DNA from 3 places in the Ancylobacter polymorphus genome. Region 3 is predicted to be linked to each of the others. Evidence: riboswitches for the same ligand, from Rfam matches in the RefSeq annotation. Region 3 holds a riboswitch; each other region holds the start of a gene.
The links. Region 3 has a riboswitch for thiamine pyrophosphate ahead of thiC (phosphomethylpyrimidine synthase ThiC). Riboswitches for the same ligand answer to the same signal wherever they lie in the genome.

Region 1 (9,668 bases), 350 kb from region 3:
GGGTGCTGCAGGGCGTGGGCTCGGCGGCGACGCGCATTCTCGCCATCACCATCGTGCGCGACTGCTATTCCGGCTCGCACATGGCGCGGGTGATGTCGCTCGCCTTCCTCGTCTTCCTCTCGGTGCCGATCGTGGCGCCCTCCATCGGGCAGGCGATCATGCTGATCGCGCCGTGGCGCGGCATTTTCCTGATGCTGTGCCTGTTCGGGGCGGTGCTGTTCGTCTGGACGCTGGCGCGGCTGCCGGAGACGCTGCATCCGGAAGACCGCTCGCCCATCTCCTTCGCCGGCATTTCCCATGCGTTCGGGCTGATTGTCCGCAGCCGCATCACGGTCGGCTACACGCTGGCCATCACCATGGCGATGGGCGGGCTGTTCGGTTTCATCAATTCGGCGCAGCAGGTGTTCGCGGATGCCTTCGATGCCGAGGCGTTCTTTACGCTCATCTTCGCGCTGATCGCGGTGTTCATGGCGGCTTCCTCGCTGCTCAATGCCCGGATCGTCGAAAAGCTGGGCATGCGGCGGGTGTCGCATGCGGCGCTGTGCGGCTACGTCACCGTGACGCTTGTGCATGCCGCCATCGTGCTGGCCGGGATCGAGAGCATCTGGAGCTTCTCCATCCTGCAGGGGGCGATGATGTTCTGCTTCGGCCTCATGGTGTCGAACTTCAATTCGATGGCGATGGAGCCGGTGGGGCATGTGGCCGGCACGGCATCGTCGGTGCTGGGTTTCGTCAGCACGGTAGGCGGGGCGCTCGCCGGCTTCGCTCTGGGGCAGAATTTCGATGGCACCACGCAGCCGCTGACCCTGGGCTTCGCCGCCTTGGCCCTCGCGGCGCTGGGCTTCGTGCTGTTCGCCGAGAGGGGCCGGCTGTTCCAACGCGACCGCCACGTTTCTGATACCGAAACCTGAACTGGCAGAGCACGCCAAGGTATTCCGCCGCCGTCTTCTGTCGCCTGCCCCGACACTGGAACGCCTTTCCTGTTTCGGCGTTGAGTTCCCGCCAATCAAAGGGGCAGGGCGACAGGAGAATTACCATGATTCGACATGCTATTATTGCGGCTTCGCTGGTTCTGGCCGCGCCGCTGGCCGCGAATGCGCAGGATGGCGCCGGTACCGCGGCCGGCGCGACCACGGGGGCCGTCGGTGGCGCGCTGGTGGGTGGCCCCGTCGGGGCCGTGGTCGGCGGTGTCGCCGGGGCGGTGGTCGGGGGCATTTCCGACGAGCGCCGGTCGCGCTTCCGCGGTTATGTCGTGGAAGAGAACATCCCGTCCTATCGCGTCGAGCGTGAGGTCGTGGTCGGGACCGAGCTGCCGCCGGGCAGCATCCGCTATTATGAAGTACCCGCCGAATATGGCGTGCAGGAATACCGTTACACCGTCGTGAACGAGCGCACCGTGCTGGTCGACCCCGCCACCAACCGGGTCGTGCAGATCATCGACTGACGAAAGCCCGCTCCGTGGCGGTTCATCCCGCCGCGGAGCTGGCGCTGGCCTCCGTGCGACGCGACGACCGACCGGCGCGCGGCGGCTTGGAGGCCGCGAGCAAGCGTGCCGCCCGGGACTGCGAAAATTCGAGCAAAATCGCGCCGAGTTCCGGCTCGTCGATCAGCAGCGCGGCGTCTTCGGCCGGCAGCCAGACTTGCGCCCGCTCGTGACGCTCGGGCCAGTCGGCGAGCTGACGGCGCACGGCGAGAGGATAGACAGACACTTTCACCAGCGCGAAATGGCTGTCGAGCCGCTTCCAATAGAGATACTGGCCCAGCCGCTTGCGGCCGACCTCGCCCACCACGCCGGCTTCCTGACGGGCCTCGATCTCCGCCGACTTCCAGTCCTTGCGGTTCTTCATCGGCCAGCCCTTCGGGATCACCACACGCTGGGTTTCCCGCGAGGTCATGATGAGCACCTCGATCTCGCCAGCGGGTGTCACACGGTAGGGTAGTGCCGCCACCTGGCTGAGGGGGCGGCCGTCGGTGATGCGACGCCTGATCTGCTTCTGTTTGGCCATGATGTGCTAAATGTAGGGCATCGCGCAGGAATAGCGATGCCTCTCAGGGGCCTTTCTCATCCGACGGGATCTCGCATGACGACCGAATTGAGCCTTCTCGCCTGGGTTCTCGTCCTCGCCGTGGTGCAGGTGATGCTTCCCGCCATGTGGCGTAACCGGGAGACGGGGCTCGACTACAATGCCGGCCCGCGCGACGAGCCCGGTCCGCCGGTCGGTGTGGTCACCGGTCGGCTCCGGCGTGCGCAGGCCAATCTTTATGAGACGCTTCCTCTTTTCGCTGCGGCGGTGCTGATCGCTCACGTCGCCGGCCGGGAAGGGGCGCTCACGCTCTGGGGCGCGTGGCTCTATCTCGGGGCGCGGATCGTCTATGTGCCGCTTTATGCAATGGGCGTGCCTTATCTGCGTTCGGCAGTCTGGTCCGTGTCCCTGCTGGGGCTGGGGCTGATCCTGTTCGCCATTCTGATCCCGGGCTGAGGAGGGCGGGCGCATGGCGGTCGATTTCGCCTCTTTCGATTTTCTCGTCGTCCCGGGTCGTGAGAACGCGCCGGCCGAACATTGGCAGTCGCATTGGCTCGGCGCCTTTGCCAACTCCAGCCGGCTGATCCAGGCCGAGTGGAGCCGGCCCGAGGTCGGGGCCTGGACCCACCGGCTCGATGCGGCGGTGGAAGCGGCACCGCGGCGGGTGGTGCTCATCGCGCATTCGGTGGGCGTGGCGACCGTCGTGCGCTGGACCTTGGCGCAGCCAGAGCGGGCGCGCGCCAAGGTGGCGGCGGCCTTGCTGGTGGCGCCGACGAATGTCGACGACCCCGACCCCTCCTTCGATCTCGTGCGCAATTTCGGCCCCATGCCACTCTCGCCTTTGCCTTACCCCGCCTTGATCCTGTCATCGCGGGATGATCCGCGGGTGACGCCGCACCAGGCACAGGCCTTTGCGCAGGCCTGGGGCGCGGAAATCTCCGATGTGGGCGAACTCGGCCACATCGGCTCCGCCGCCCGGCTCGGCCTGTGGCCGCAGGGGCTGGTGCTTCTGGGTGGGTTGCTGGCGCGGATCTAGTGGCGCTGCCGCTCAGTGCTGCGCCAGAATCGCGGCGATCGCCTGCGCAACCGATTTGGTCACGCGCTTACGGTAGCGGCGATGGACGAGCTGGCCATTATGGAAGACATCCTGCTCGACATAGAGATTGGTGCCGTCCCAGCGCAGGATGTTGTCGGATTCGACGGTCTCGATGACGCCGATCCCCGGAATCAGATGACCTTCCGGTGCGGTGGAGCTCATGGGCTTTCTCCTGCGTTTGCTGGCGCGCTCTGCGGCGGCCTGAGGTGATGATAGCCGAGCGCGCGGCGAAAGCCATCGGGTGGTTTGCGGGGATCACGAGGGCGGCGTGCGCGGGCTGGCGTCCTCCGATCCGTTGCCAGTGGGGCTTTCCACCTTTCCGCGCCGTTGCAGCAGCAGGACGGTGATCCAGCACAGAAGCGCCCAAGCGCTTCCGGCGCACCAGCCGGCGAGAACGTCAGTCGGCCAGTGGACGCCGAGATAGATGCGGCTGAAACCCACCAGCAAAGTAAGACCGACCGCGACGGCGAGCGCATAGGCTTTCACCCGTCGCTTGCGCTCGGTGCGGACGATGAGGACGCCCAGCGTGAGAAAGGTGATCGCCGATCCCATGGCGTGGCCGCTCGGGAAACTGAGTGTGCGGACATCGACGAGATGGGCGACGAGGTCCGGCCGGGGGCGCTCGAAGCCGAGTTTCAGCGCATAGCTCAGCAGGCCGCCGCTGGAGGTCGCCAGCAGCACGAAGAGAGCGGCGGCGCGTTTGCCGTCAATTGCGAGGAAGCCGGCCACGATGAGGGTGAGCAGGGTCAGCACCGTTGTGCCGCCCAGCGCCGTCACGTCGCGCATGACGATTTCGAGCCAGGCGGGCCCCAACGGGTCCGCCGGGTCGCCGGGCGCGCGAAAGGCCAGGAGCACCGCCTGGTCGAAGGCGTGGGTTTCACCCTCCACCACTTCGTCGGCGATAAACGCGAAGCCGAGCAAAGCCAGCGCCGCGGCGAGCAAGGCCAGGAGGATCGCCAGTTCAGGCAGGACCAGGCCGGGCAATTGGCGCAGGCGAGGAGGGAGGTAGTGCGCGAGGCGAGAGGAGGGTGGGGACATCGTTCACCGGGACAGACAGGGAGGGGGCCGAACGGGGCCTGGCGGGGATGGAACCGATGAGGGGCCTGCGGTGTTCCCTTGCTGCACATGCAAGGAGGTCGTTCATGTTCAAAGGTGCCGCTCTCTGGATGCTCGGTATTCCCCTGCCGATTATTCTCATTCTCTGGTTCATGGGTTATCTCTGAGGCCGTATGAGGGCCTTCATGTCCTGAGACCTTGACGCCGCCAATGTGAGGTCGAGGATGCGCGATAGGCGCCTTCTTCCGCGCAAAAGGTGAGATACACACGCCGATCATGAGCATCATCGGGAGCCACAATAGCGCACTGGTGGCGCTGTCGATCCTGATCGCCGTCGCGGCGTCCTACACGGCGCTCGATCTCGCCGGCCGCATGACGCGCACGCGGTCCGCCGGGCTGGTTTGGCTCGGTGCCGCTGCGGTTGTGCTCGGCGGGGGCATATGGGCGATGCACTTCATCGCCATGCTCGCGCTCAATGTGGGGATGGAGATTTCCTACGGCGCCGAACTCACGCTCGCCTCGCTTCTGCTGGCGGTGTTCGCCACCGCGCTGGCGCTGTTCGGCGCCAGCCGACCGGGCGTGGGCTTCGAGGGGATACTGCTCAGCGGCATTTTCATGGGGCTGGGCATTGTCGGCATGCATTATACCGGCATGGCGGCGATGCGTATGCCGGGCTCGATGAGCTACGACATGATCCATGTCGGCATGGCCATCGTCCTTGCCATTGCCGCCTCAACCGTCGCCATCTGGCTCGCCTTCCGCCACCATTCGGTGCTTCAGCGTGCCATCGCGGCGCTGGCCCTCGGCTTCGGCATTGCCGGCATGCACTATGTCGCGATGCTGGGTGTCACCTTCACCGGCCATACCGACGCCCATGACGCCGCCGCGACGGCCCAGGCGGCCGTGTCGGGCGGGATCGGTGCGGCCTCGCTTGTCGCCGTGGTGACCGCCGCCACCTTTGCCATCTTCATCGCTTTGTTGCTCGCCGCCGCCTATGACCGGCGCGTCGCGCTGCTCGCCGACCGCGAGGCCGGGGCGTGGCGCGAGAGCGAGGAGCGCTACCGCAATCTCTACCGTCACACGCCGCTGCCGCTGCACTCTCTGGGGCCGGATGGCCGCATCGCGCAGGTCAGTGATCGCTGGCTGAGCCTGCTCGGCTATCCGCGCGAGGAGGTGGTCGGGCGGCCGCTGACCGATTTCATGACGGAAGACTCCGCCCGGCGGCGCAACGAGGAGCACTGGCCGCGCCTGCTGGAAACCGGCGAACTGCGGGAGGCGGAGTACAAGCTCGTCGCCAAGGACGGGCACCTCCTCGACTGCGTGCTGTCCGCCGTGGCCGAACGCGACGCCGACGGGAACCTCACCAACACGCTGTGCGGTCTCGTCGATGTCACCGAGCGGCGCGCCGCGGAGGATGCCCTGCGCCAGGCGCAGAAGCTGGAGGCCGTCGGCCAGCTCACCGGCGGAATCGCCCATGATTTCAACAATCTGCTCGCCGTGGTTCTGGGCAATCTCGAACTCGCGGCCAAGCGCGCGCCGGACGACGCGCGGCTGCGGACCCTGCTGGGCAACGCCATGCAGGCCGCCCAGCGCGGGGCAGCGCTCACCCAGCGCATGCTGGCCTTTGCCCGCCGGCAGGACCTGAAGCCGGAAGCGGTGGATGTGCCGGAACTTGTGCTCGGCATGGCGGAGATGATGCGCCGTTCCATCGGCCCGGCGGTGCGCATCGAGACGCGTTTTCCGCTCGGCCTGCCGCTGGCGCGGGTCGACGCCAACCAGCTTGAACTTGCTCTGTTGAACCTCGCGGTGAATGCCCGCGACGCCATGCCCGATGGAGGGGTGATCACCATCGCCGCGCGGGAGGAAAACGTCGCCGCGCCGGCCGGGGACGATGTGGTCGAGCCGGGGCGGCTGAAGCCGGGGCATTATTTCTGCCTGTCGATCGCCGATACCGGCAGCGGCATGGATGCGGAAACGCTGGCGCGTGCGGCCGAACCCTTTTTCACCACCAAGGGCGTCGGCAAAGGCACAGGGCTCGGTCTCGCCATGGTTCACGGTCTCGCCGCCCAGTCGGATGGGCGGCTTGTGCTCTCCAGTACGCCCGGCAAGGGCACGACCGCCACGATCTATCTGCCGGTCGCCGAGGTGGCGCGGCCGGCTCCCACGGCCGAGGTCGAGGATGAAAGCGGCGTGCCGGATGGCGAGGACGGCGCCCAGCGGGTTCTGGTGGTCGATGACGATCCGCTGGTACTTTCCGCCACCGGCGCCATGCTGGAGGATCTCGGCTGCGTCGTCACCGAGGCTATTTCCGCGCGGGAAGCGTTGGAATTGCTCGATTCCGGGCAGGTGTTCGATGTGGTGCTCACCGATCAGGCCATGCCGGGCATGACCGGGGTGCAGATGGCGGCGGTGATCGAGCAGCGCTGGCCGGAACTGCCCGTGGTTCTCGGAACCGGCTATGCCGAACTGCCGGCCGATGCCAGGGCCGGCCTGCCGCGCCTCGGCAAACCCTTCAGCCGCGAGGCGCTGAAGCGCGCCATTGTCGCGGCGACGCGCAAGGTGCCGAGCAATGTGGTGCCAATGTCGCGGCGGGGCTGAGCACCCGTTGGATTATTGACAAGCGCCGGTGACATTCGCCGGCTGAGTGATTATATCCAGAGCGTCCAGGGGAGCCTCGTCAGGAGGCTGAGAGGCCATCGGCGCGTTCGCGCGGCATGGCGACCCTTTGAACCTGATCCAGTTGACACTGGCGGAGGGAGGGAGTGCATAGTGTCTCCTCACACGAAATCGACTGAAACGACAACGGCTTACCCCATGGCGAACGCCATGCGGGTGAAGGTGGTCGGCGCGGGCGTTGCCGGGCTCACCTGCGCCCATGCCTTTGCGCTGCGCGGCGCGCAGGTGACGGTGGTGGACCGCCGGCCGGGGTCGGGGCAGGGCTGCTCCTGGTATGCCGGCGGCATGCTGGCGCCGTGGTGCGAGCGCGAGAGCGCGGAGCCGCTGATCGTCGATCTCGGTTTGGAATCACAGGCTTACTGGCAGGTGGCGGTGCCGGATGTGCCCAATGAGGGCTCGCTGGTGCTGGCCCAGCCGCGCGATCTCGCGGACCTGCGGAGGTTTTCGCGAAGAACCGAGCATTTCGAATGGGTTGACGGGGCGCGGATCGGCGAATTGGAACCCGATCTTGAGGGGCGTTTCGACCAGGGGCTGTTCTTCCCCACCGAGGCGCATCTTGAGCCGCGCAAGGCACTGGCGGCCCTGACCCGGCGGCTGGTCGACGAGCATCGGGTTACCTTCCGCTTCGAGGCCGATGGGTTCGATGAGGTGGACGATGAGGCCGGCGCGGCCGGCGAGGCCGATCTCGTGGTCGATTGCCGCGGCCTGGCGGCGCGCGACACGCTCGCCGACCTGCGCGGGGTGAAGGGCGAGATGCTGGTGCTCTATTCCACCGAGGTGGCGCTCAGCCGTCCGGTGCGCATGCTGCACCCGCGCATCCCGGTCTATATCGTCCCGCGCGGCGACGGGCATTTCATGATCGGGGCGACCTCGATCGAGAATGACGAGCGCGGCCGGGTGACGGGGCGCTCCATGCTGGAACTGCTCGGCGCGGTCTATGCGCTGCACCCCGCCTTTGGCGAGGCGGAGATCGTCGAGATCGGCGCGGATGTGCGCCCGGCCTTCCCGGACAACCTTCCGCGCCTGCGCAAGCGCGGCAACACGATCTATGTGAACGGCCTTTACCGCCATGGCTTCCTCGCCGCCCCCGCTCTGGCGCGCCGGGCGGCGGAACTGGCGTTTGACGGGACCTATTTCCCGGAGGTGATGGATGAAGATCATCGTCAATGGTGAACCGGCCAGCACCGACGCCGCCACGCTGGCGGACCTTCTGGCCGAACTCGAACTCGCCGACGCCATCGTGGCGACGGCGGTGAATGGCGACATGGTGAGGGCCGCGCGCCGCACGGCGACCCCGATTGCCGATGGCGACCGGGTGGAGATCCTCGCCCCCATGCAGGGTGGATGAACCATGGATGCGATGACAGGCCTGACGACCGGCATCGGCACCGACAAGGTGACCTTCTACGACACGGAAATCTCCTCGCGCCTGCTGCTCGGCACGGCGCAATACCCGTCCCCGGCGATCCTCGCTGAGGCGATCCGCGCCTCGGGGGCGGACATCGTCACCGTCTCGCTGCGACGCGAATCCGGCGCGGCGAAGGCGGGCCAGAGCTTCTGGCAGCTGATCCGCGATCTAGGGGTGAAGGTGCTGCCCAACACCGCCGGCTGCAAGACGGTGAAGGAAGCCGTAACCACCGCCGAGATGGCGCGCGAACTCTTCGGCACGCCCTGGGTGAAGCTGGAGGTGATCGGCGAGGACGACACGCTGCAGCCCGACGTGTTCGGGCTGGTGGAGGCGGCGCGCATCCTCTCCCGCGACGGCTTTCAGGTGTTCCCCTACACCACGGAAGACCTCGTCGTGGCGGAGAAGCTGCTCTCCGCCGGCTGCGAGGTGCTGATGCCCTGGGGCGCGCCGATCGGCTCCGGGCGCGGGCTCAACAACCCCTATGGGCTGCGCTCCATGCGGGCGCATTTCCCCGGCGTGCCGCTGGTGGTGGATGCCGGCGTCGGCGTGCCCTCGCATGCGGCGGCGGCCATGGAACTCGGCTATGACGCGGTGCTGCTGAACACGGCGGTGGCCAAGGCCGGCGATCCCGTGCGCATGGCCCGCGCCTTCGCCGCCGCCATCGCGGCGGGCCGCGAGGCGGTGCTGGCGGACCCCATGGAGGTGCGCGACATGGCGGCGCCTTCCACCCCTGTGATGGGCCGGGCCTTTGTCGGCTCCTGAGAACCAAGCGTGAGTGCGTGATGAAGCTCGATCCGTTCTATCTCATCGTCGACCGCGCCTCCTGGCTGCCCCGCCTGCTGCCGCAGGGGGTGAAGCTGGTGCAATTGCGCGCCAAGGACATGGACGAGGCCGAGCTGCGGCGCGAGATCGCCACCGCGCGCGAGGTGTGCGCGCGCTATGGCGCGCAGCTGATCGTCAATGACTATTGGAAGCTCGCCATCGAGCTCGGCTGCGATTTCGTCCATCTCGGGCAGGAGGACCTCGCCGAGGCCGATGTGCCGGCCATGCGCCGCGCCGGGCTTAAGCTCGGCATCAGCACCCATGACGAGGCGGAGCTGGAAGCCGCGCTGCTGGCGGGGCCGGATTATGTCGCGCTCGGCCCGGTCTACCCCACCATCCTGAAGAAGATGCGCTGGGCGCCGCAGGGGCTGGAGCGGGTGACGCAGTGGAAGAAGCGGATCGGCGACCTGCCGCTGGTCGGCATTGGCGGCCTCACCATCGAGCGCGCGCCGGGCGTGCAGCAGGCAGGCGCGGACAGCCTCGCCGTCGTCACCGACATTCTCTTGAACGCCAATCCGGAAGCGCGCGCGCGCGAATGGGTGCTGGCGACGCGGTAGCGATGGGCTCATCCCACCCTCGCACCCCT
Region 2 (9,668 bases), 2.1 Mb from region 3:
CGCCGACATATTCCACCACCATGCCCGCGCCGCTGCGGTCGACAAAGACGAAATGGATGGTCGGGGGCGTCGGGCCGCTCGGCAGCGTGTCGTCGGCCCACACCTTCATCTGCGGCAGCGCCGCGCGCAGTTCGGCGACCTTGGCGAAGCTGCCCAGCGCCCAGGAGCCGAAGGTCAACACGGTCTGGTACTGCGTGTCGTCCTTCGTCACCGTCTGGTACTGGGTGAAGCCCGGCAGGAAATTGCCGCTCATCGACAGGCCTTCCGAATTCTGCCCGTCGAGCAGCGCCCCGCCAGGGATGATGCCGGCATTCACCCCGACCACCGCATATTTGGTCGCGACCTTGTGGGCGGGCAGATTGAGCGCGGCGGGGGCGACCAGCGTCAGTTCGGTGCCCTTGGGCTGGCTCACCAGCTGCCATTTCATGTCGAACGCCCATTCCATGGTGCGCCCGGCAATGACCGTGCCGTCCTTGGCGACGATATCGACCGCCGTGCAGGCGAGAGACAGGTTGACAGTGGCGAGCAATGCCAGCGTGGTCGCGAGCAGCCTTTTCATGGTGTTTCCTCCGGGCTCTGTTTCGTCGGCCCCATGGCGCACAGGTAACGTCATCCGTCAGGCGTGTCCCTTCACATGTTGAAAACGGCATGCGAACGGCCCTGAAACAAAAAGCCCGGCGCGGACGCCGGGCCTTGATGTCGCGGGGGCGCTAGCCGGCCTCAATGGGCGAGGAACAGCGGCACCGTCATCCGTTCCAGCATGTCGCGGGTGACGCCGCCGAGCACGAATTCGCGCAGCCGCGAATGGCCATAGCCACCCATGACCACGATGTCGATGTCGCGCGCCGCCACTTCCTTGAGCAGCACGTCGGCGATGCTCTCATCCCCGCTCGGTACCAGCGTGCGCAGTTCCACCGTCTTGTCGTGGCGCGCGAGATGGCGGGCGAGGTCGGCGCCGGGCAGGTCGACGCCCTTCTTGCGCAGCGGCTTGCCGGTATCGACCACCACCGCCTCGACCAGATGGGCATGGCCGAGCAGCGCCCTCGCCTCCGCCACGGCGCGCGCCGAGGTGCGGCTGCCGTCCCAGGCGACCATGATGCGCTTGGCCGAGAACGGCTTCTGCTGCTTGCGCGGCACCACCAGCACCGGCCGACCGGAATCGAACAGCACCGCCTCGGTCACCACGTCTTCCGGGCCGAGCTTATCCGGGTCGGCCTGATTGACGATGGTGAGGTCATAGAGGCGCGCCATGACGCCGATCTGCTCGGCCGCGCCGCCGGGCGTGCCGTCGACCAGCCGGACCTCGCCGGTGAGGCCGAGCGAGCGCGCCGCCTCGCCGAAGCGTTCCACGGAGGTGCGCGCCAGACGCTGGGCTTCCGCCCGCTGCGCTTCGATGAAATCGGTGGAGAAGGCTTCCGTATAGACCGGCGGCACGTCGATCTCGTAGCTCACGGCCACGCCCGTCAGATGGGCATCGAGCGCGGCGGCGGCAGACACCGCATAATCGCCGGCGACATCTTCCCCAACGTCGGCCACCCGCAGGCTGACGAGAATATCCTTGATCATCTGCTTTCCTCCACGCTTTCGGTGATGACTTTTTTGCATTCAAAGAAGTGACGTCGCATTGACGGCCGTCAAGTCTTTCCGCGCCGGCCGGCGCTGCTTGCGTTCTCCCCGCAAGCGCAAACGTCGCGCATTTGGCCGTCGGCGGCTATAAGGGCTGCAACGAATGCAGGAAATTGCCTCATGGCCGCCATCGGGCGCGCGCTCGCCGTCACTCTCGTTCTGCTGGGCCTGTGGGAAGGTGCGGTGCGTCTTCTCGCGGTGCCCGCCTATATCCTGCCCGGCCCGCTTCGCATCGGCATGACGGCGTGGGAAAATGCCGGCATCCTCGCCCATAATGCCGGCATCACGCTGGGCGAGATGCTGCTCGGCCTGATTTGCGGCTCGCTGCTCGGCATCGCCTGCGCGCTCGCCATGGCGGCCTCGCCGCTCGCCCGCCGCGCCATGCGCCCGGTTCTCTTGGTGGCGCAGGCGCTGCCGGTCTTCGCCATCGCCCCGCTGCTGGTCATCTGGTTCGGCTTCGGCCTTGCCTCCAAGATCGTGATGGCAAGCCTCATCATCTTCTTTCCCGTCGCCTCGGCCTTTCACGACGGGCTGGCCCGAACCGAGGCGGGGCTGGTCGATCTCGCCCGGCTGAACGGCGCCGGCATCCTCACCACGCTGCGCTTCATCCGCATTCCCGCCGCGCTGCCGGCGCTGGCCTCCGGGCTGAAGGTCGCCACCGCCGTCGCCCCCATCGGCGCGGTGGTGGGCGAATGGGTCGGCGCCTCCGCCGGGCTCGGCTATCTCATGATCTATTCCAATGCCCGCATGCAGACCGACATGGTGTTCGCTGCGCTCGCCGTGCTGCTCGCCATGGCGCTGATCCTGTTCACGCTGGTGGATCGCGGGCTCACGCGACTGCTGCCCTGGGCGCCGGAGACCACCGGGGCGAACGCGCCCGCCTGAGCGGGCGCCTCCCCGCACCTTCGACTTCACCCCATCTTCTCATGCGCGTCGGCCTGGCCCAGCACCCAGTAGCCGGCGGCCTTGATCCAGCCGAGCGGGACGCCGCGCCGCTCGGTCAGATAGGCCCGCACCGCCCGCGCCACGGCCGCCTCGGCCGCGAGCCAGACATAGGTGGCCGGCGCCAGTTCCATCGTCTCAAGTGCGGCGATGAACGGTGCGGCCTCGGTGAGCGCGCTGGCCGGGCGATGGATCCAGCGCGAGTCGAGCGTCGCCGCCGTGGCGAAACGCTGCTCCTCGCCGGCGCCCGTCACCGCGACAAGGCTGGTGAGGCGCGTGCCCGCAGCTGCCTCCTCGATGCGCCGGCCAATGGCCGGCAGCGCCGTCTCATCGCCGATGAGGAGCCAGTGCGCCACCGTGGCGTCCTCGATCACGGCAGAGCCGCGCGGGCCGAGCACGTCGAGCCGGTCGCCCGGCCGGGCCGCCATCGCCCAGAGGGTGGCGGGCCCGGCCTCGTGCAGCGCGAAATCGAGGGTGAGCGCGCGCCGCGCCGCATCGAAGCGCCGGGGTGTGTAGTCGCGCCGCTCCTCCGTCCCATCCGGCCGGGTGATGGCGAGTTTCACATGGTCGTCCGGCGCGGCGCTGACGAAATCGGCGAGGTCCTCGCCGCCGAGCACAAGGCGCAGCATGGAGGGTGTGACATGCTCGGTCGAGAGCACGGTGAGGCGGCGCCGCTTCGGCTCGAAGCGCAGGCGGTTCAGCGCGGGGGCGGCGGGAAAAACAGGGCTGGCAACGTTCATTTCGGGTCCTCTCCGGCCATGAACGCACCGGTAGGACAAAGCCGCGCCGATCACGTCCCGAAGGCCGTTCGATCATGCGCGTTGAGTGACGTTAACGCTTACGTGCACGCGCGCGGTTCACCGGAGATGCCCGTCGGCACTCCCGGCCTGCACCGCGCTCCGCGTGCAGTGCCTTCTTTCTAGTTTCCTTCTCCGCCTCCCGCAACGGCCGCCGGCTCACGAGGTCGCGCGTTTCGTACTCCATCTGTTCCCGTCGCCCGCCGCGTCCTAAGATCGGGCCATGACGATTCGCCTCTCCAATAGCGACGCCCGCCGCGTCTTCCTCGCCACCCAGGGGCTCAGCCGCCCGCGCGGGGCGCTGAGCAAGGCCGGGCTGCTGGAACTGATCGAGGCCATCGGCTTCGTGCAGGTGGACAGCATCGCCACGGTGGAGCGGGCGCATCACCACATCCTGTTCGCCCGCAACCCGAGCTACAGGCGCGAGCATCTTACTGCGCTGCTGGAAAAGGACCACGCGCTGTTCGAGCACTGGACGCATGACGCGGCGATCATCCCCTCGACCTTCTTCCCCTATTGGAAGCACCGCTTCGCCCGCGCGAAAGCAACGCTCGCCGAACGCTGGCGCTCCTGGCACGAGAACGGCTTCGAAACCTATGTCGACCATGTGCTGGAACGGGTGCGCCGCGAAGGGCCGCTGATGGCGCGGCACTTCGAGGCCGAGAAGCGCCCGCCCGGCGGCTGGTGGAACTGGCACCCGGAAAAGACCGCGCTGGAATATCACTGGCGCACCGGCGCGCTGGCGATCGCCGGCCGCGAGGGCTTCCAGAAGGTCTATGACCTCACCGAGCGGGTCATTCCCGCCCGGCATCGCGACGCCGAGGTCGATGAGGCCGCCTTCATCGACTGGGCCTGCGCGTCGGCGCTGCAGCGGCTCGGCTTCGCCACTCATGGCGAGATCGCCGCCTTCTGGGACCTCGTCACCCCGACCGAGGCGAAAGAATGGGTGGAGGCCAACCGCGACCGGCTGGAGCCGGTGCTGATCGAGGGGGTGGACGGCAAGGGACAAAGTGGAAAGCCCCGCGCCTCGCACGCCTTCGCCGGTAGCGCCGCCCTGTTCGCCGCGCTGCCCGCCCCGCCGGCGCGACTGCGGGTGCTGAGCCCGTTCGACCCGCTGCTGCGCGACCGCGCCCGGGCGGAGCGGCTGTTCGGCTTCTCCTACCGCATCGAGGTGTTCGTGCCGGCGGAAAAGCGCGTCTATGGCTATTACGTTTTCCCGATCCTGGAAGGCGACCGCATGGTCGGGCGCCTCGACATGAAGGCGGACCGCAAGGCCGGCACGCTGGATGTGCGCCGGCTGTGGCTGGAGCCCGGCGTGCGCGCCACCAAGGGGCGGCTCGACGCGCTCGACACCGAGCTCACCCGCCACGCCCGCTTCGCCGGGGTGGAACGCATCGTCTATGCCGAGGGCTGGCGGGGGGAGTGAGGAGCCCTCCTCTTTCCCGGACACAATCAAGCGCACCGTCATCCTGAGGTGCGAGCGCAGCGAGCCTCGAAGGATGGTTCGTTATGCCCCCACGCAATGGGCATCCTTCGAGGCCCGGCCTGCGGCCGGGCACCTCAGGATGACGGTGTGCGTTTGATACCAAGGCCACACACGATCGCGGTTAGAGCCCCCATTTGCCCCTGCCCGGCGGCTCTGTTAGCCTGCGCGCGTCCGAGGGGTGTCCCGCGATCCTCACCGATCAAGGGGCTGAGATGGCAGAAGCCAGACCCTTTGAACCTGATCCGGGTCATGCCGGCGAAGGGACGGAGCGACGGCGGGGCCTCACGCGGCGCGTGACTCCCGCGCCGGATTTCCCCCGAAAGCTCGCGCCGGGTCTCCAACTGGGAGGAGATCCATGTTCAAGAACCTCGCCGCCCGCACCGGCGGCCTCATCCTCGCCCTGTCGCTCTCGCTGGCCCCGGCCGCGGCGGCGGACAAGCTCACCGTGCTGCTCGACTGGTATGTGAACCCCGACCATGCGCCGCTGATCATCGCGCAGGAAAAGGGGCTGTTCAAAGCCCATGATCTCGATGTCGAGCTGGTCGCCCCGGCCGATCCCGCCGCCCCGCCGCGCCTCGTCGCCGCCGGTCAGGCGGATATCGCGGTGAGCTACCAGCCGAGCCTTTATCTGCAGGTGAAGGAAGGCCTGCCGCTGGTGCGCTTCGGCACGCTCATCTCCACCCCGCTCACCGCGCTGGTGGCGCTGAAGGACGGCCCGGTGAAGTCGCTCGCCGATCTCAAGGGCAAGACGGTCGGCTATTCCGTCGCCGGGCTGGAAGACGCGCTGCTCGGCACCATGCTGGCGAGCGCCGGGCTGAAGCCGACCGACGTGACCATGATCAACGTCAATTTCGCCCTCTCCCCCGCACTGGTCGCCGGCAAGGTCGACGCGGTGATCGGCGCCTACCGCAATTTCGAACTCACCCAGATCCGGCTGGAAGGCAAGGAAGGCGTCGCCTTCTTCCCCGAGGAGCACGGCGTGCCGGTCTTCGACGAGCTGATCTATGTCACCCACAAGGACAAGCTCGCCGATCCGCGCCTCACGCGCTTCCTGGCGGCCGTGGAAGAAGCGACGATCTACATCCTCAACCACCCCGAGGAGGCCTGGGGCGTGTTCGTCAAGGCCAACCCGAAGCTCGACGACGAACTGAACCGCACCGCCTGGACCGACACGCTGCGCCGCTTCGCCCATGCTCCGGCGGCGCGGGACGAGGGCCGCTATGTCCGCTTCGGCGAATTCATGAAGAGCCATGGCCTGATCGACACGGTCGAGCCGGCCAGCGTCTATACGCCCGCCCTGCCCTGAGCCGGAGGCGTCACGCCGTCATGGCCGGGCGCGCCACGGCCATGACGGTCGCATCATGCCTTCCGATCCCTGCCCGAGGGTGCTAACCGATGCGGGGGCCGTTGGGACGCGGAAGGGCAGGCATGGGCAATCTGGCGTATCACCTCGTGGCGGTCGGCGTGGGCGCCGTCGTCGGCGTTCTCGGCTCGGCCTTTCATGTCGGCGTCGAAAAACTCACCGCCGCCTGGCCGGCCTATCTCGACACCGGGCTGGGGTTGGACGGGCTCCCGCTCTACGCCGCCGCCGCGCTGGTCGCCGCCGCCATGACGCTGGTCTCGCTCTGGCTGGTGCGCACCTTCGCGCCGGAAGCCAGCGGCTCCGGCGTGCCGGAGATCGAAGGCGCGATGGAGGGGCTGCGCGAGGTGCGCTGGCATCGCGTGCTGCCGGTGAAGTTCGTCGCCGGCCTGCTCTCGCTTTCTTCCGGCATGGTGCTGGGGCGCGAGGGACCGACCATCCATATCGGCGCCTCCGTGGCCAAGGCGGCCTCCGACCTAATGAAATGGTCGGGCGAGGACATGCGCGGCCTGCTCGCCGCCGGCGGCGCGGCTGGCCTTGCCGCCGCCTTCAACGCCCCGCTCGCCGCCGTGCTGTTCGTCATCGAGGAAACGCGCCGGCAGTTCCCCTATTCCTCGCGCACCTATATCGCCGTGGTGCTGGCATCCATCGCCAGCGCCATCGTCACCGAATATCTCACCGGCAGCCGGCCCTATATGCTGCTGGAAGCCGCCACCATTCCCTATGTCTGGCTACCGGCCTTCGCCGTCTTGGGCGTGATCCTCGGCGGCGCCGGCTTCGTGTTCAACCGTACGCTGGTGTGGTCGCTCGACCATGTGCGCCGGTTCGGCCAGCGCAGCTCCTTCTACATCTTTCCGGCCTTTGTCGGCCTCACCGTCGGCGTGCTGATGTTTGTGCGGCCGGAGGCGACGCAGGGCGGCGAGCTGCTGGCGGTGCAGCTGACGCGCGAGAACCTGCCGTTGGCCATGCTGGTGTTCGTGGTGCTGCTGCGCTTCGTCATGACCATGGCGAGCTATTCCACCGGCGTCGCCGGCGGCATCTTCGCGCCGATCCTCGCGCTCGCGACCACGATCGGCCTGTGCTACGGCACCACGCTGGACCTGTTTTTCACCCTGCCGGACCTCGCGCACACCACCTTCGCTATCGCCGCCATGGGCGGGCTGTTCGCCGCCACCATCGGCGCGCCGCTGGTCGGCATGGTGCTTGTGCTGGAACTCACCAGCGCCTATGCGGTGCTGGTGCCGGTCATGATCACCGCCATCTTCGCCCATATGGTGTTTCTGTCACTGGGCGGGCGGCCGATCTACGAGATCCTGCTGGAGCGGACGCTGGCCATCGAGGCGGAGGCCCGCGCCGCCGCCTCGCGCTGATCGCTCACGCTGCCGCCGGCGCTGGCGCCGGCGGCAGATCGGTCAGCCGCGCCGGCCCCTCGCCCTCGCGGGTCAGCACCAGCTGGCGCTCATGCTGCTCGATCAGCGTCGAGCGATGGCCGATGGAGAGCAGCGCGGTCTGCGGCAGCCGTGCGCGCAGCAGGCGGTAGAGCGCCGCCTCGCTTGCTTCGTCGAGCGCGGAGGTCGCCTCGTCGAGCAGCAGCACATCGGGTTCCACCAGCAGCGCGCGCGCCACGGCGAGGCGCTGCTGTTCGCCGCCGGAGAGGATGGAGGCCCACGGCCCGCTCTCGTCCAGCCGCGCGGCGAGTGCCGGCAGGCCCACCGCTTCCAGCGCCTCGCGCAGGCGCTCGTCGTCATAGTTCTCCAGCGGGTCGGGATAGGCGAGCGCGCCGCGCAGCGTGCCGAAGGGCAGATAGGGCCGCTGCGGCAGGGTCAGCACCCGCGCGCCGGGCGCTATCCCCACCTCGCCATGGCCATGCGGCCAGATGCCGGCGATGGCGCGCAAGAGCGTGCTCTTGCCGCTGCCCGAAGGGCCGGTGAGCAGCACACGCTCGCCACGCGCGAGATCCAGCGCCGCCACTTCCAAAAGCGCCCGCCCATCCGGCAGCCGCACCTCCATGGAATGTGCCGACAGCGGCGCCGGCCCGTGCGCCGGCACGCGGCGGAACTCGCTGCGCAGCGCCTCGGCCTGCGTCTCCTGCACCGAGCGCTCGAAGCCGACCAGACGGTCGACCACCGATTTCCACTCCGCCAGCGTCGTATAGGCGTTGATGAAGAAGGAGAACGCGCCCTGCACCTGGCCGAAGGCCGAGGAGGTCTGCATCAGCTGGCCGAGCTGGATCGCGCCGGTGAAATAGGCCGGGGCGACGACGATGAAGGGGAAGATGACCGAGAGTTGGCCATAGCCGGCCGTGAACCAGGTCAGCCGCTTCTGCGCGATCATGATGCCCCAATAATTGTGCACGACATGGCCGAAGCGCGAGAGCAGGCGGGTGCGCTCCACCGGGCCGCCCTGCATCAGCGCGATCTGCTCGCCATTCTCGCGCACCCGCACCAGATCGACACGGTAATTCGCCTCGAAACGCTGCTGGTCGTAGTTCAGCTTGATCAGCACCCGGCCGATGAGATGGGTGAGATAGGTGCCGAGCGCCGCATAGGCAAAGGCGGCCCAGACGAGATAGCCGGGGATTCTCCAGTCGGTGCCGAACAGGTTGAAGCTGAAATCGCCCGACAGCCCCCACAGGATGACGGCGAAGGAGGCGAGCGTCATCACCGCGTTCAGCACGCCGAGGAACAGGCTGAGCGTCTGGGTGACATAGGAGCTGATGTCTTCGGCGATACGCTGGTCGGGGTTGTCCGCCTCGTCGCCCTTCAGCCGCATGCGGTAATGGGTCTCGTCCGCCAGCCAGGCGGTGAGGTATTTCTCCGTCATCCAGGTACGCCAGCGTATTTGCAGCCACTGGCGCAGATAGATCTGGTACACCGCCACCGCGATGGCCACCGCCGCATAGAGCGCGAAGATCCAGAGCTGGTGGACGAAGGCGGGGTAGTTTTTTTCCTGGATCGCGTTGTAGAACACCGCGTTCCACTCGTTGATCAGCACGATCACATAGACCCAGCCGACCTCCAGCGCGATGATCGCCGCCAGCAGCGCGCCGCCGCGCCAGCGATCCTCACCGCGGAAATAGGGAATGGACAGCCGCCAGACATCGGCGAGCAGGGAACGAAGGGCGTGCAAGGGGGCTACTCCGGGCAGAGGTCGCGATCCGCTCATCTACGCCGGGCGAAGCTGGCGGGACCGTGTCCGCCACATTACCGATTGGAGAGCTTGCGCACCATGCAGGGGTACCGCCGCCCCTAGAGCACGCGCCGATCAGCTTGCATCGCAAGCTGATCGGATAACGCGTGCTCTATCTTGGAGTTAGAGGGCGATTTACCGAGCAGATCGATTCAGTCTGATCGGATCGCACTCTCGCGTGCGAAACGGCAAAAGCGCGGACGCCGGGCGCCCGCGCTTCTGATGGGTGCCAGTACCGGGAGGCGCGGGGTCAGATGAATTTCTTGCG
Region 3 (9,668 bases):
TTCACCATCTTCGTGCTGGTGCAGACCTGGCTGGCGCCGATCGAAGGCTACTTCATCGACAAGTTCGGCCCCCGCCTGATGGTCGCCTTCGGCGCCCTGTTCATCGGCACTGCCTGGGTCATCAATTCGCAGGCCACCACCCTGATGGGCTTCTATGTCGGCGCGGCCATTGGCGGCATCGGCGTCGGCTCCATCTACGCCACCTGCATCAACAACGCGCTGAAGTGGTTCCCGGATCGCCGCGGCCTCGCCGTCGGCCTCACCGCCGGTGGCTATGGCGCCGGTTCGGCCGCCACCATCCTGCCCATCGCGGCGATGATCGAATCCTCGGGCTTCCAGGAGACCTTCTTCTTCTTCGGCCTGCTGCAGGGCGGTCTCGCCTTCATCGCGGCGTGGTTCCTGCGTTCGCCGAAGGCGGGTGAGGTCAAGGCCTCCACCAAGCTCAACCAGAGCCGCCGCGACTACACCCTGAAGGAAGCCCTGAACACCAAGCTGTTCTGGCTGATGCTGGTCATGTTCACCTGCGTCGTCACCGGCGGCATGATGGCCGTGGCGCAGCTGGGCGTGATCGCGCAGGACCTCGGCGTGAAGGAGTTCGAGGTCAACCTGTACTTCTTCACCATGGCCGCCCTGCCGCTCGCCCTGATGCTCGACCGCGTCATGAACGGCATTTCGCGTCCGCTGTTCGGCTGGATCTCCGACCATATCGGCCGTGAGAAGACCATGGTCATCGCCTTCTCGCTCGAAGGCATGGGCATCATCGCGCTCGGCTATTTCGGCCACAATCCGTGGGCCTTCCTCATCCTCTCCGGCGTCGTGTTCCTCGCCTGGGGTGAAGTCTACTCGCTGTTCTCGGCGCTGGCCGGCGACGCCTTCGGCACCAAGCACATCGCCAAGATCTATGGCGTGCTCTACTGCGCCAAGGGCATCGGCGCGCTGTTCGTGCCGATCGGCAACCTGCTGATGGAAGCCACCGGCACCTGGTCGACCGTGCTCTACACCGTCGCCGCCATGGACCTGTTCGCCGCCTTCCTGGCGATCACCCTGCTGCCGCGCACGCTGAAGTCGCATGTGGCGCAGTCCGCCGCGATGGGTCCTTCGGTCGACAAGACCGCGACCGCCTCGGCGCATGCCTGATCCGCTTGCGTCCCGGGCGGCGAACGCCGCCCGGGACGCAACGGAACGACCTTGGACAAGGGGCCCTCGCGGGCCCCTTTTTCGTTGCGGAGTTCTCAGTCGGTGCTCGCCGCAGCCAGGGCGAGGTCGGCGAGATACTCCACCTTCAGGCTGGCGGCGGGGCCGAGGCGGGCGAGTTCGGCCCGGTCGAACCAGCGCGCTTCCAGCGCGTCGTCGGCGGCGACGGCCTCGCCTGCCTGCCAGCGGCACAGCACGGCGATCATCGCGAAATGATGGGCGAGGGTGCCGGACGCCTCATGCTCGATGAAGTCCAGCACGGTGATGAGGCGCGGATCTGCGGCGAGAAGGCCGGTTTCCTCGTGAAGCTCGCGCAGCGCCGCGTCGCGATAGGTCTCGCCCGGCTCCACCCGTCCGCCGGGAAAGCCCCATAGCCCCTGGTCGGGCGGGTTGGCGCGGCGCACCAGCAGAACCTCACCCGCGCGCTCGACGAGGGCGAGCACGGCGACGGTGGGGCGGACAGGGGACGACGTCATGCAGCGAGGGCTCCCGATGAGAACGCGGCCGGGAAAGCCCCGGCCGCGCCAAAACTACTCTGCCGCTGTGACATCGCGATAGAGCTGGCCGCCGCCGTCGCGGAAGCGGGCGGCCATGTCCTCCATGCCCTGCGCGGCCTCTTCCGCCTGCCGGGCGGTGTCGCGGATTACGTGACTGATCTTCATCGAGCAGAATTTCGGCCCGCACATGGAGCAGAAATGCGCCAGCTTGTGCGCCTCCTTCGGCAGCGTCTCGTCATGGAAGGCGAGGGCGGTGTCGGGGTCGAGGGCGAGGTTGAACTGGTCCTGCCAGCGGAACTCGAAGCGAGCCCGTGAGAGCGCGTCGTCCCAGGCCCGCGCCAGCGGGTGCCCCTTGGCGAGGTCGGCGGCGTGGGCGGCGATCTTGTAGGTGATGACGCCGGTCTTCACGTCGTCGCGGTTGGGCAGGCCGAGATGCTCCTTCGGCGTGACGTAGCAGAGCATGGCGGTGCCAAACCAGCCGATCATCGCCGCGCCGATGGCTGAGGTGATGTGGTCATAGCCCGGCGCGATGTCGGTGGTCAGCGGCCCTAGCGTGTAGAAGGGCGCCTCGCCGCAGGTGGCGAGCTGCTTGTCCATATTGGCCTTGATCTTGTGCATGGGCACATGGCCGGGCCCCTCGATCATCACCTGGCAGTCCCGCGCCCAGGCGATCTGCGTCAGCTCGCCCAGCGTCTCCAGCTCGGCGAACTGCGCCGCGTCATTGGCGTCGGCAATGGAGCCGGGCCGCAGCCCGTCGCCGAGCGAGAAGGTGACATCATAGGCGCGCATGATCTCGCAGATCTCGGCGAATCGCTCATAGAGAAAGCTCTCGCGGTGATGGGCGAGGCACCATTTCGCCATGATGGAGCCGCCGCGCGAGACGATGCCGGTGACGCGACTGGCGGTGAGCGGAACGTGAGCGAGCCGCACGCCGGCATGGATGGTGAAATAGTCCACGCCCTGCTCGGCCTGCTCGACCAGCGTGTCGCGAAACACCTCCCAGGTCAGGTCCTCGGCGATGCCGCCGACCTTCTCCAGCGCCTGATAGATGGGCACGGTGCCGATGGGCACGGGGGCGTTGCGGATGATCCAGTCGCGAATGTTGTGGATATTCCGCCCGGTCGAGAGGTCCATCACCGTGTCGGCGCCCCAGCGTATCGCCCACACCATCTTGTCCACCTCGTCGGCGACCGAGGAGGTGACGGCGGAATTGCCGATATTGGCGTTGATCTTGACCAGGAAATTGCGGCCGATCGCCATCGGCTCCAATTCGCCATGGTTGATATTGGCGGGAATGACGGCGCGCCCGCGCGCCACCTCGTCGCGCACGAATTCCGGTGTCACCACATCGGGGATGGCGGCGCCGAAATCCTCGCCGTCGCGGATGATGTCGCGCAGGCGATCGCGCAGGCCGTTCTCGCGCAAGGCGACATATTCCATCTCCGCCGTGACGGTGCCGGCGCGGGCATAGGCCATCTGCGTCACCGCGCCGGACCGGGCCCGCAGCGGGCGGTGGGCGAGCGGGAAGGGGGTGACGAGCCGGTCGGCCGGGACATGGCCGTTATCCTCTGGCTTCACCGCGCGCCCGTCATAGGCCTCCACATCGCCGCGCGCCTGCACCCAGGCGTCGCGCGGGCGGGGGAGGCCGGCGGCGATGTCGATGCGGGCCTCGACATCGGTATAGGGGCCGGAGGCGTCATAGACCGCGAGATTGGGCTCGCCGGCCGAGGGGTGCAGCAGGATTTCGCGGAATGGCACGCGGAAGCCGCGCACGGGGCATTCGGCATAGAGGCGACGGGAGCCGGGAATCGGCCCGGTGGCGACGCTGAGGTTGTCGGGGGACTTGGACGACATGCTGGATCTCCAGAACCAGAGGGTTGGGGAGATCCGGGCGTATGACGTTGGGGAAGGATGGCGGCGCGGGACGCGGCCTGAACCCGCGCGTGGCGACGCCATTCGGTTCCGATCCCTTCGCCGGCATGACCCGGATCAGGTTCGAAGGGTCATCGCGTTGCGGTGCCTTGCGGCACAGCCGGCGCTCTCTCAGCCCCCTAGCGGGGCTCCCCTTGGAACGGGTCGATCTTGGGTGAAACGGGAGCCGGGGTCAATCGGCCTGAACCGTCACCCTGCCGCTGCCGTATTCCTGTAGAATGGCTGACGGCGAGACGATTGCAGAACGACAGGTCGGGGAGTGCCATGCGCCGCTGGAAGAATTCGATCGGCCGGATGGCCGCACTGGTGGCGCTGGCCGCGCCTTTGGCCTTCTCCTCCGCCGCCTCGGCGCAGGAGAATTGCGGGCGCAGCGGCGCCGGCTTCGACGCCTGGCTTGCCGGCTTCAAGCAGCAGGCGGTGGCGGAAGGCGTGTCGCCGCGCACGGTGGCGGCGGCGCTCAACGGCCTGACCTATGCCCCCGACATTGTCGGAACCGATCGCGGGCAGAAGGTGTTCGGCCAGAGCTTCTTCCAGTTCTCCGACCGCATGGTGGCGAATTATCGCATCCAGCAGGGCCGGCAGAAGATCCAGGCCAATCCCGATCTGTTCAGCCGCATCGAGCAGCGATTCGGCGTGCCGGGCGCGGTGCTGGTGGCGTTCTGGGGGCTGGAAACCGATTTCGGCGCCTTCATGGGCGACAAGCCGACCATCCGCTCCGTCGCCACGCTGGCCTGGGACTGCCGGCGCGCGGAAATGTTCCGCACCCAGCTGATGGCGGCGTTGAAGATCATCGATCGCGGCGACCTCACCGTGCAGACGATGCGCGGGCCGTGGGCGGGGGAACTCGGCCAGTTCCAGTTCCTGCCCGACCATTATCTCAACTATGGCGTCGATTTCGACGGCGACGGGCGGGTCGATCTCATCCGCTCGGCGCCCGACGCGCTGGCCTCGGCGGCCAATTACATCAAGGCGCTGGGCTGGAAGGCCGGTCAGCCCTGGCTGGAAGAGGTGCGCGTGCCGCCCAACCTGCCCTGGGACCAGGCGGACCTGTCGATCAAGATTCCCCGCGCGCAATGGGCGCGCATGGGCGTGGTGCGGGCGGGCGGTGGCCAGCTTCCCGCCGACCAGCTTCCCGCCTCGCTGCTGCTGCCGATGGGGCGCAACGGCCCGGCCTTCCTCGTCTATCCCAATTTCGATGTGTTCACCGAGTGGAACAACTCGCTGACCTACGCCACGTCAGCCGCCTATCTCGCCTCGCGCGTCGCTGGCGCCGGGCCGTTCAACCGGGGGCAGGGCGACAAGATTCCGGTGCTCTCCATGGCCGAGGTGAAGGACCTGCAGACGCTGCTCAACGCGCGCGGGCACCATGTGGGCCGGGTCGACGGCATCGTCGGGGCGGCGACGCGGCAGGCGATCAAGGTCGAGCAGATGCGGCTCGGCCTGCCGGCCGACTCCTATCCGACGCCGGAGCTGGTGGCGGCGCTGCGCGCGGGCAAGTGAGCCTCAGAGAACCGGCACGCCCTGCTGCTTGGCCTTCACTTCCGGCTCGACATGGATGTTGACCAGGATATCGGCAACCTCCGCTTCCAGCGCGTCCTCGATACGGTCGCAGATGGCGTGGGCTTCGCTGACCGGCATGTCGCCGGGCACGACGAGGTGGAAATCGACGAAGGTCATGCGTCCGGCCTGGCGGGTGCGCAGATCATGCGCCTCGATGGCGCCGGTGGCCTCGGCGGCGATGCGCTTGCGGATGCGCTCCAGCGTCTCCGCCGGCACGGCCTGATCCATCAGCCCGCCGACGCTCTCCTTCAGTACCGACCAGCCCGACCAGAGGATGTTGACCGCGACGAGGCCGGCGAGCACGAGATCGAGCTTCTCCCAGCCCGACAGCACCGCCAGCACCACGCCGAGCAGCACGCCGGCCGAGGACAGCACATCGGTGAACAGATGCCGCCCGTCGGCCGCCAGAGCGGGGGAGCGCGCGCGCCGGCCTTCGCGGATCAGCACCGCGCACCAGATGCCGTTGATGACCGTCGCGGCGGCGTTGATCGCCAGACCCTGCGGCGAGGCATCGAAGCTGTGCGGTTCCAGCCAGCCGAGATAGACCTCGCGCAGGATCGAGATCGCCGCCACCACGATCAGCACGCCGACGATGACGGCGGAGAAATACTCGGCCTTGGCATAGCCATAGGGATGGGCGGCATCGGCCGGCTTGGCGCTGACCCGCAGCGCCAGCACCGCCGTGATGGCGGTTGCCACATTGACGATGCTCTCCAGCGCGTCCGAATACAGCGCGACGCTGCCGGTGAGCAGGAAGGCGAGATATTTCAGCCCCAGCACGGCGAGGCTGACGCCGACATTGATCAAGGCGATCCGCGAGGAGACAGTCATCGGCGCAAACCCGTTCCGGCGCCGCGCGCCCGCTGCCGCAGCGCTTAGTCGCTTGGCGGGCAGAAATCAAGCAAGCACAAGGGTTTGCAAGTCGTTCGCAGAAGCGTTTGCAGCCTCTGCGGCCCTCTCGCTCAGGCATTGGCGTGGCGCGGCAGAAGGGCGCCGCGGTGGCGGATGACGCGACCGGCGAGTTGGTGCCCGGCCTCCGCTGCCGCCGCCGGGGCTTCGCCGGCAAGGCGCGCGGCGAGATAGGCGGCGTTGAAACTGTCGCCGGCGGCGGTGGTGTCCACCGGCACGACGGGCTGGGGTATGGCGACCAGCTGCGCCTGGCCACCACTCACGACCAGCGCGCCCTCGGCGCCGTTCTTCACCACGATTTCCTGCACGCCGAAGGTGGCGAGCCGCTCGGCGGTGGCGGTGGGGGAACCATCGCCCCACAGCGTCGCCTCATCCTCGAAGGTCGGCAGGGCGATGGAGGTGCGCTTCAGCGCCTCGGCATAGACGGCGCGGGCGCGGGCCACGTCGCCGCGCCAGTTGCGCGGGCGGAAATTGCCGTCGAACACGACGCGCGTGCCGCGCTCGCGGGCGAATTCGATCGTCGCCAGCAGGCGGCCCAGTCCGGCATTCGAATAGAGCGAGAGGGTGATGCCGGAGAGATAGATGAGCTTGGCCTCGATCAGCGCCTCGCACATCCCCTCCCAGCCGGGCAGTTCGAACAGCTCGCGCGCGGGGGCGCTGTCGCGCCAATAGGTGAAGCTGCGCTCGCCCGCCGCGTCGATGTCGATGAGATAGAGCCCGGCGGTGCGGCCGGGCACGCGGGCCATCAGGCTGATGTCGAGCCCCTCGGCCTGGGCGGAGGCGCGGATGGCGTCGGAATAGGGATCGTCGCCCAGCGCGGTGGCATAGGCGGTGTCGACGCCGGCGCGGGCGAGATAGACGGCGGTGTTGAAGGTATCGCCGCCGACGCCCTGGCTGAAGCGGCCATCGGCGCCGCGGGCCAGTTCGACCATCACTTCGCCGATGGAAATTACCTGGGCCATGCGTCCCTCCCTGTCGCGTCGATTCGCGCGGGAGCCTCGCCCTATTCGCCGGGGGAGGCAAGGCCGGGGCGTCTCCCCGCCCCGCGCGGGCGGGACGGGGAGGGTATTATCAGAGCTGGACGCCGCGGGTCAGCGCGCCGTCGACGACGAGATTGGTGCCGTAGATGAAGCTCGCCGCCGGGCTCGCCAGGAAGACGGCGGCATTGGCGATTTCCTGCGGCGTCGCCATGCGGCCGGTCGGGTTCAGGGCCAGCGCCTCGGCGAACAGGGTCGGGTTGCCGTCCTTGATCTGGTTCCAGATGCCGCCGTCGAAATAGGTGTTGCCCGGCGAGACGGTGTTGGCGCGGATCTTCTTCGGCGCCAGCTGGAAGGCGAGGCCCTGCGTATAGTGAATGAGCGCCGCCTTGAACACGCCATAGGGACCGCAGGCGAAATCGATCTCGCGGCCCGACACCGAGGAAATCGTGACGATGGAGGCGGCGGCGCTCTTTTCCAGATAAGGCATGGCGGCGTTGACGAGGCGCACCGTACCCATCAGGTCGGTCTCGAAGCCCTTCTTCCAGTGCTCCTCATCATGGCCGACCGCCAGCGCGCTGACATTGGCGACGACGATGTCGAGCCCGCCGAACGCTTCCGCCGCCTTGTCCACCAGGCTGGCCAGGGCGGCGCCGTCGGACACATCCGCCGCCGCGCCCAGCGTCTTCACGCCGCTTTCCGCCAGCCGCGCGGCGGTGGCTTCCGCCTCCGCACCGTTGCGGCTGCACAGGGCGACATCGCAGCCCTCGGCGGCCAGGGTCTCGGCGATGGCGAGGCCGATGCCCTTGGTGCCACCGGTGACGACGGCGCGCAGTCCCTTGAGTCCGAGATCCATGGTCGGGGGTCCTTCATGAGCGGGGGGAAGAGGGCGGCATGATCCCAACACCGCCGCCCCTGCACAAGACGCTTCCTCGGCTTATCCCGATGCCGTGTGGAGGCCGACGCTCACGGCGCGATCATGATGATGCGCGGCGCGCCGGCGGGCGGGGTGGGCGGGGCGGCGGCGGCCTCGGCGGGCGGCGCGGGCGCCGCAGGAGCGGCCGGCGGCCAGCCGCCTTCCGGCGCGTAGCGGGTTTCGAGGTCGCGGGCGCGCTGCCCGTTGAGGCCGATCAGGCAGATCAGCCGCTGTTCCATGACGCCCGACCCGCCGAGCCGCCCGCCAATGCTCTGCTTTGGGCCCTCGCCTTCGAACGGGGCGATGCTCTGGCACTCGAAATTGCGCCAGTGGACGAAACGCCCCTGCGCCTCCTCGAACAGCGAACTCCAGCGGCGGCGCTGCGCCGGCTGCAGATCGGCCCGCGCCTCGATGGCGGCGAGCACGCCGGTGACGCTGCGTTCCAGCGCGCTTTCGCCCGCCGCCTGCAGCGCGCCAAGGCAGTCGAGATAAGCGCGCGGCTCGGCGTGTTCGCGCCGGCAGGCCGCAGGGTCAGTCGCGGCCGCGACGGCGATGCCGCCGAGCCCGAGCAGAAGCGGCGCGGCAAGAAGGTGAAGGCCGAGGCGGCTTCGGTCGGTCATCGGTCTCGGCCTCCGTTCGGCCGCCGCCCTCAGGCGGCGGGCGTCTTGCGCAGGAACGCGTCCATGCGCTCCAGCGCGCGGGAGATGTTCTCGGCCGAGTTGGCATAGGACAGGCGGATATAGCCCTCGCCGAACACGCCGAAATCCGGCCCGCCTATGGTGGCGACGCCGGCCTCGTCGAGCAAGGCGGTGGCGAGCTTCTTGGCCGAGGTCCAGCCGGTGCCCGTAATGTTGGGGAAGGCGTAGAAGGCGCCCTTCGGCACGGCGCAGCGCACGCCCGGCAGGGCGTTGAGCCCGTCCACCACCAGATGGCGCCGCCGGTCGAACTCGGCGACCATTTCCGCCACGCAGTCCTGCGGGCCGGTGAGCGCGGCGAGCGCGCCGAACTGCGCCGGGGCGTTGACGCAGGACCACGCATTGACCGCGAGCTTGCGCGCGGCGTCGAACAGCCCTTCCGGCCACAGCGCCCAGCCGAGCCGCCAGCCGGTCATCGCATAGGTCTTCGACCAGCCATTGAGCAGGATCAGCCGGTCGCGGATTTCGGGGTAGGCGAGCAGGGTGGTGTGGGCTTCGCCGTCGAACAGGAACTGGTCATAAATCTCGTCGGAGAGGATCGCGACCTGCGGGTGCGCGGCCAGCCCGGCAATGAAGGCGTCGATCTCGGCCTTGGGGGTCACACCGCCGGTCGGGTTGGCCGGCGAATTGAGGATGACGAGGCGGGTGCGCTCGGTGATGAGCGAGAGCGCCTCGGCGGCGGAGAAGCCGAAGCCATTCTCCTCGCGCACCGGCACCGGCACCGGGGTGGCGCCGGTGAACTCGATCATCGAGCGATAGATGGGAAAGCCGGGGTCGGGATAGAGGATTTCCGCCCCCGGCTCGCCGAGCATCAGGATGGCCGAGAACATCGTCACCTTGCCGCCGGGGACGATCATCACCCGGCCGGGGTCGATGCCGAGGCCGAAGCGGCGCTCGATGTCGCCCGCCACCGCCTCGCGCAGCGGCTGGATGCCGACGGAAGGGGTGTAGCCGTGCTGGCCGTCGCGCAGCGCCTTGATCGCGGCGT

Region 1: another riboswitch for thiamine pyrophosphate. It lies ahead of thiO (glycine oxidase ThiO); the one in region 3 lies ahead of thiC (phosphomethylpyrimidine synthase ThiC).
Region 2: another riboswitch for thiamine pyrophosphate. It lies ahead of K9D25_RS20810 (ABC transporter substrate-binding protein); the one in region 3 lies ahead of thiC (phosphomethylpyrimidine synthase ThiC).

The regions. Positions count from the first base shown of each region.
Region 1 is NZ_CP083239.1:2,543,070-2,552,737, forward strand. It holds gene K9D25_RS11985 (multidrug effflux MFS transporter) at 1-911, shown strand, start outside; gene K9D25_RS11990 (DUF1236 domain-containing protein) at 1,037-1,444, shown strand; gene K9D25_RS11995 (NUDIX hydrolase) at 1,467-2,006, opposite strand; gene K9D25_RS12000 (MAPEG family protein) at 2,082-2,480, shown strand; gene K9D25_RS12005 (RBBP9/YdeN family alpha/beta hydrolase) at 2,494-3,060, shown strand; gene K9D25_RS12010 (hypothetical protein) at 3,073-3,282, opposite strand; gene K9D25_RS12015 (phosphatase PAP2 family protein) at 3,376-4,074, opposite strand; gene K9D25_RS12020 (MHYT domain-containing protein) at 4,453-6,774, shown strand; TPP riboswitch at 6,832-6,951, shown strand; gene thiO (glycine oxidase ThiO) at 7,003-8,025, shown strand; gene thiS (sulfur carrier protein ThiS) at 8,003-8,200, shown strand; gene K9D25_RS12035 (thiazole synthase) at 8,204-9,022, shown strand; gene K9D25_RS12040 (thiamine phosphate synthase) at 9,043-9,639, shown strand.
Region 2 is NZ_CP083239.1:4,338,089-4,347,756, forward strand. It holds gene K9D25_RS20785 (choloylglycine hydrolase family protein) at 1-559, opposite strand, end outside; gene K9D25_RS20790 (universal stress protein) at 721-1,566, opposite strand; gene K9D25_RS20795 (ABC transporter permease) at 1,747-2,511, shown strand; gene K9D25_RS20800 (siderophore-interacting protein) at 2,538-3,308, opposite strand; gene K9D25_RS20805 (winged helix-turn-helix domain-containing protein) at 3,589-4,791, shown strand; TPP riboswitch at 5,016-5,132, shown strand; gene K9D25_RS20810 (ABC transporter substrate-binding protein) at 5,207-6,157, shown strand; gene clcA (H(+)/Cl(-) exchange transporter ClcA) at 6,280-7,581, shown strand; gene K9D25_RS20820 (ABC transporter ATP-binding protein/permease) at 7,586-9,340, opposite strand; gene phnE (phosphonate ABC transporter, permease protein PhnE) at 9,651-9,668, opposite strand, start outside.
Region 3 is NZ_CP083239.1:2,190,713-2,200,380, forward strand. It holds gene oxlT (oxalate/formate MFS antiporter) at 1-1,137, shown strand, start outside; gene K9D25_RS10335 (NUDIX hydrolase) at 1,233-1,670, opposite strand; gene thiC (phosphomethylpyrimidine synthase ThiC) at 1,725-3,545, opposite strand; TPP riboswitch at 3,641-3,768, opposite strand; gene K9D25_RS10345 (lytic murein transglycosylase) at 3,888-5,123, shown strand; gene K9D25_RS10350 (cation diffusion facilitator family transporter) at 5,127-6,014, opposite strand; gene K9D25_RS10355 (sugar kinase) at 6,146-7,054, opposite strand; gene K9D25_RS10360 (SDR family NAD(P)-dependent oxidoreductase) at 7,164-7,925, opposite strand; gene K9D25_RS10365 (lysozyme inhibitor LprI family protein) at 8,036-8,605, opposite strand; gene K9D25_RS10370 (pyridoxal phosphate-dependent aminotransferase) at 8,635-9,668, opposite strand, start outside.